DNA from 2 places in the Senegalia massiliensis genome. Region 1 is predicted to be linked to the other one. Evidence: riboswitches for the same ligand, from Rfam matches in the RefSeq annotation. Region 1 holds a riboswitch; the other holds the start of a gene.
What was found. Region 1 has a riboswitch for thiamine pyrophosphate ahead of thiT (energy-coupled thiamine transporter ThiT). Riboswitches for the same ligand answer to the same signal wherever they lie in the genome.

Region 1 (3,210 bases):
AAAAACTAAGTAATTCTTATGCTGAATACTATAGACAATTAGAAATTGCTAATGAAAAATTACTTGAACAATACCCAGAAATTGAAAAATTAAATAATTAAATTTTGCTATAAAAAATGATTAAATCTGAAAAACTAGTAAGGAGTTGTTGTATATGGAATTACTGTTAAGACCCATGACTAATGATATTTTTGCTAAATACATAAATAAGTCTATAAAGAAATATGCTAATGAACATGTAAAAGCTGGTAATTGGATAAAAGAAGATTCTTTAGAAAGAGCAGAAAAAGAATTTAAAAAATTATTGCCTGAAGGTTTAAAAACAAAAAAACACTATTTATTTTCTGTAACTCATGAAAAAAATAATATAGGAGTACTATGGTTGAACATTTATATAAACAATAATATTAAGCAAGCTTTTATATATGATATTGAATTAGAAGAAGAATATCAGGGTAAAGGTTATGGTAAACAAACTATGAATTTGATAGATAAGTATTTGAAAGAAAATGATGTTGATAGTGTACAACTACATGTTTTTGCACATAATGAAAGAGCAGTGAGTTTATATAAAAAAATGGGATATAAATTTACTGATTTTATGATGATTAAATATTTATAGTTACAGACTGTATAAAAATATTTAGTTATTAAAAAAAGCTGATTTAATCAGCTTTTTTATTTTAGTAATTTTCACTTTTAATAGTCCTTTTCATTGGTTTCCAAATTAAACTTATTATTAATATAGATATTATAAGTTCTGGCACCATATATGTTGCATTATAACCAATAGAATAAATCCAAGGATTTTGATCGCCAGCATATGAGGCAAAGAATATTACACCAGATAATACATGGGAAATTAATCTTCCACTTAATGCTAATATTATACCAATAATCAAAGTTAAGTATCCCTTTACTCCATCTTTTTTTATCTTATATCCTAGACCTGCAAGTCCTAAAAAACCAAATGCTATTGGATAGTCTAATAAGAATTGTATAGGATGATAAAATGAGGGTTTTAATAAAAAGTCTACAAGTCCATAAGTAGCTCCCATAAATATTCCAGGACCTAGTCCCCATCTTATAGCAAATATCATTATGGGAATCATACTACCAGCTGTAACAGATCCACCACTGGGTGCCTGATATATTTTTATATAACTAAGTAATATTGATAAAGCTATTAATATTCCACCTTCTGTTAACATTTTTGCACTCCATTTTTTGTTCATATTGAACCTCCTTAAAATTTAGTATAAAAAAAGCCACTACAAAGGTAGTGGATATTTTTTAAAATATACACTTTCCTCCGCTAGTATTATCTAGTTCAGGTAGTAAGGGTCGTGATAAATCACTCTCAGCCATAAAGCTCCCCTAGTGTTAACGTTTTATTCTTTTGAATACATAGTATCATATACTGTATATAAGTGTCAATATAAACTAATGTTGAATTTATTAGTTATCAATGGAAGATAAAGATATATATATAGTATTATTTTATACTCTCTTTATATCATACTAAGTGTGTGATATAATAAATAATATTATATAGAAAAGAGGTGGAATATGGACTTAATTAAGCATATTTCAATAGTTATAACTTTGATTATAACACTAATTTTACCAGTTGCATTTATAGCTCTATTATATAAAAAAGATAAAAAGACTTTAATTTGGTCTATAATAGGAATACTTACATTTTTTATAGTTCAAATAGCTATTAGGATTCCTATATTAAATTATTTAAGTTTGAAGCCTTGGTTTATAGTAAATATTTCTTCAAAAACTTATGTATATGCCATATTTTTAGCTTTAACAGCAGCATTAGTTGAAGAAGGTGGTAGATTTTTATCTTTTAAATTCATTTTAAAAGATCATATTACATGGTTAAAAGGCATTGCATTTGGAATAGGACATGGAGGCATAGAAGCATTTTATCTTGTAGGATTACCTTTTATAAAAGCTTATTATAGTTTTTTAAATGGAAATTTGAATTTATTTAGTAATATAACAGTAGAAAATATAATTTTATCAGGTTTCGAAAGAGTTCTAGCAATAATAATACATATTGGATTATCATTAATTGTCTTATATAGTGTTAAAAAGAAAAAATATAAAAATTTATTATATGCATTTATCATACATACTTTAGTGAACTTACCTATCTTAATCATTAATAGTGAAATCTTTATATGGACTTATATTATTATATGGAGTGTTATATTACTTAATGTCACATTTAAATACAAGAAAAAAATGAAAGAGGTTTTTTAGTATGAGAAATAATAGAATAATTATGATTATAATTATAGCTTTAATGTTTAGCTCATTGATTGGATGTAATAATGAAAATGAAGAAATAAATGATAATGTAAAAACACCTGAAGAAACTATATCATCTTGGGCAGATGATATAGTAGAAAACTTTTTAATTTCTATAGATAAAAAAGACTATGAATCCTTTAGTAAGGATTTTAGTGAAAATATGAAAGAACAATTAAATGAAAGCATGTTCAAAGAGCAGGTTTTACTTATATCTGAATTAATAGGGGATTATATAAAAGGTTCTAAAGAATTATTAACTACAGAAGAAGTAGATGAAAATAATATAAAGTTGATTTATAGTTCAGATTATTCAAATGAAAAGAATGAAGTTATTGTAACTACAGTATTTAATAAAGAGAGTCAACTTATTGAAGGGTTGTTTATTAATTCTGAAAAAATACAAAATATGCAATAAAATGTAGAATAGAGTTAAAGGCAAAATGATGTATAAATTTATACATCATTTTGCCTTTAATTATGGATTCATACTAGCACACTCTTACTTTGTTTTAAATGTTTCAGGTGATTTTTTATAAACTAAAGTTATAGCAATTAATATATAAATAATAGAAATTGCTATTGTAATAGGTAAAAATATTTTTGCTGGTGCGTCAATTTGTAATGACATGTAAGAAATAAAATATACAGCAAAATTAATAATTTTAAAAAAAGGATTTTTAACTTTTAAATCAGTTGTATAAGGTTGAAAAATATAATACATGAAAATATAATGTATTGAAAAAAATAAATTTAATACTATAATGAATATTAAAATTGGTATTATATCTATAATCCTTGAGGAATCATAAATAAATGTAATGATTAATAGACCTAAACATAGTATCAATATAGGAATAATATTACTATAAATTATTTTTTTTA
Region 2 (3,210 bases), on a different contig from region 1:
TAAAAATTTTTCTGCAAGTTCTGGTTTGTCTTTTAATAATTTTTCATTTGCAATTATAACTGGAGTATAAAAGTTTAGGTTTTCATCAAAATCTTGAAGTTTAATAAAATTTAAGTCTATTTCTTTTTCTTCTGATGCTACTCCATCCCAACCATAATAGATCCAAGTAAAGTCTACATGATCTTGTACAGCAGTGAAGAAATCTAAACTGCCTATATTAACCATTTCTACTTTTGAAAAATCTGCATTATCTTTTTCCATGAGTCCTTTTATCATAGCTTCTTCCATAGGAGCTCCAAATCCACCGTATTTTTTACCTTCAAAATCCTTCGGTGATGTTACACCATCTTCTTTAAGAGAAGCAAATCCAGAAGTGTTATTTTGTATTATAGCTGAAATAGCTTTTACAGGAAGTGGATTTTCTGATGTTCTAGCATAAGTAACTTCTTCTTGATAGCTAATCCCAAAATCACCTTGTTCATTTGCTATTAAATTTGCAGTACCACCTTCAGATGGTTGAATGATTTCAACATCTAATCCTTTTTCTTCATAATAGCCTTTATTTTTTGCTACATATAACCCTGTATGATTTGTATTTGGTACCCAATCTAAAACTACAGTTACTTTTTCTAACTCTTTATTTTCTTTTGACTCTTTATTTTCTTTATTTCCACAACCTACTAAGATTAATGATACTAATAAAAATACTATAAATATAGAAAATATTTTTTTCATTTATATCACTCCATTTTTAATTTTTATTTGTTCCTTTTGCCCAAGGCATTAAATAATTCTGTAATAAATTAATAATTTTAAATAATATCATGCTAAGGATAACTATTATAATGATTACTGCAAAAAATTTATCTAATGCAAATGAATGCTTAACTCTCAACATATATACACCAAGACCATCTTTTCCTCCAAGCCATTCTCCTATAACTGCCCCCATAATACTATATGTTGCAGCAATTCTAAGTCCTGAAAAAAAACTTACCAAAGAAGCTGGGAACTTTACCTGTTTAAATATTTGAAATTTACTCGCTCCCATAGACTTAAGTAAATTAATTAAATCTTTATCTACTGATTCAAGCCCATGAATTAAGCTAACTAATACTGGAAAAAAACAAACAAGTATTACTACCATTATTTTAGGTAACTTTCCAAATCCAAACCATGCTGCAAAAAGTGGTGCCAAAGCTATTATTGGTACAGTTTGAGAAATTATAACTATAGGATAAATTGCTTTTTTTATAAATTTTACATTATCCATTACAATTGCTAACACTATGCCTAATATTATAGCTATAAGAAATCCAATAGCTGATTCTTGAAGGGTAGTAGAAATATGTGGCCATATTTCTGAGTTTATCTCTGAAAATACTTTTATTATATCTATAGGAGAAGGTAATATGTATCTTTCTACAATACCAACTCTCACTACTACCTCCCATATAAATAACAAGAAAAAAAAGAAAATACTTGGTATTATTTTATTTTCTATATTTGCCCACCTTTTCATTCATTGTCACACCTTCTGGTTTATAATCTATTTTAACTACTGATAATATTCTAGAAGCCCCTTCTCTTACACAGATATCTTGAGCTTTTTTTACTATATTAATAAGCTCATCAAATTCTCCCTCCATTGTAGTACCCATAGGTCCTACTTCATATTTAACTCCACAACTATCAATGTATTTTATAACTTCGTCCACTACATCATATAGTCTTTTCTCTTCAACACGTGGTAATACTTGAAGTTCCACATTTACAATTGGCACAAAAATCATCTCCTTATATTTAAATTAAATAAACCCCTTCATATGCATGAAGGGGCCAATAACCATAAACTAAAAAATTATTCTCCCTTCGCTGGCATTATCCAGTGCAGGTTCATGGGTCGAAATTCATATTTCCTCTCAGCTAATTTTAGCTCCCCAGATTTTTATTATTTTCGTGTTAATTGTAATACATTAAATTTTAAATGTCAATTATATTAATTAATGATATAATTGTAAAGCAGGTTAATCACATAAAATTTTAGGAGGTTTTTTGATGAGTAATAATGTTACTATATATACTTTTTCTACTTGTCCTTATTGTATAAGAGCAAAAAGATTAATGAATAATAAAGGTGTTAAATATGAAGAAATTGAAATAAGTAATAATAAAGAAAAATTAGAAGAATTAAAACAAAAAACTAATAGTACTACAGTACCTCAAATTTTTATAAATGATAAATTTATAGGGGGATGCGATGATATTGTAGAACTTCACAAAAAAGGAGAATTTGACAAGGTTTTTGGAATAAAATAAATAGCGACTTTTAGTCGCTATTTACTTTGTAATAAATTTAAATATTTTACTAATATTTCATTGTCTTCTTTACCAGAAATATAAAATGTTATTTTATCTTTTTTCTTATCTTCAAATCTGTCTTTTATATTCAATAAATTTTTCAAATGATTTATCGTTCCATAATTACCATCTATTATATCAATAGTATTTGGAAGAACTTTTTTAAAAAATTCTTTGTAATAAGGAAAATGTGTACATCCTAATACTACTGTACCATATTCATCTAAATTAAATTTTTCAAATTCTTTTCTTAAATAAGAGATTATTACATCTTCTTCAAAAATAAAATTTTCTGCATATTCTACTAACTTAGGTAATGGTAAAGAGTCTACTATGTCTCTAGAATTTAGTCTTGTAACTAAATCATTAAATTTCTTTTCCTTTAAGGTTAAAGAAGTTGCTGTAACTATAACTTTCTTATCTTCTGAATTTTCTACTGCAGGTTTTACTGCAGGTTCCATTCCTATTATAGGAAAATTATATTTATCTCTCAAATCCTTCACTGCAATACTTGTAGCTGTATTACATGCTATTATAAGAGCATCTATATTTTTAGTACTTAAAAACTCTACTACATCAAATATATATTTTTTAACTTCTTCTTTAGGTTTTGTACCATAAGGAACATTTAACTTGTCTGCATAATATATATATTCTTGCCCTGACAACTGTGTTAAAGCTTCTTTTAATACAGTTATTCCTCCTACTCCTGAATCAAATATACCAATTTTCATAATTTTTTTCCTCCATAAAACTTTATATATTAATATTATAGAGTATACCCCTTATTTAGACAAATATAATTTTAAAATAAAAAATATCAACACTATTATAGTATTGATGCTCTTT

Region 2: another riboswitch for thiamine pyrophosphate. It lies ahead of D3Z33_RS03225 (thiamine-binding protein); the one in region 1 lies ahead of thiT (energy-coupled thiamine transporter ThiT).

The regions. Positions count from the first base shown of each region.
Region 1 covers NZ_QXXA01000015.1:25,735-28,944, forward strand. The annotation lists gene D3Z33_RS13160 (hypothetical protein) at 1-101, shown strand, start outside; gene D3Z33_RS13165 (GNAT family N-acetyltransferase) at 155-622, shown strand; gene thiT (energy-coupled thiamine transporter ThiT) at 684-1,235, opposite strand; TPP riboswitch at 1,291-1,389, opposite strand; gene D3Z33_RS13175 (YhfC family glutamic-type intramembrane protease) at 1,570-2,277, shown strand; gene D3Z33_RS13180 (hypothetical protein) at 2,279-2,743, shown strand; gene D3Z33_RS13185 (hypothetical protein) at 2,828-3,210, opposite strand, start outside.
Region 2 covers NZ_QXXA01000004.1:179,721-182,930, forward strand. The annotation lists gene D3Z33_RS03215 (ABC transporter substrate-binding protein) at 1-735, opposite strand, end outside; gene D3Z33_RS03220 (ABC transporter permease) at 752-1,522, opposite strand; gene D3Z33_RS03225 (thiamine-binding protein) at 1,494-1,784, opposite strand; TPP riboswitch at 1,851-1,953, opposite strand; gene grxC (glutaredoxin 3) at 2,059-2,319, shown strand; gene murI (glutamate racemase) at 2,337-3,095, opposite strand.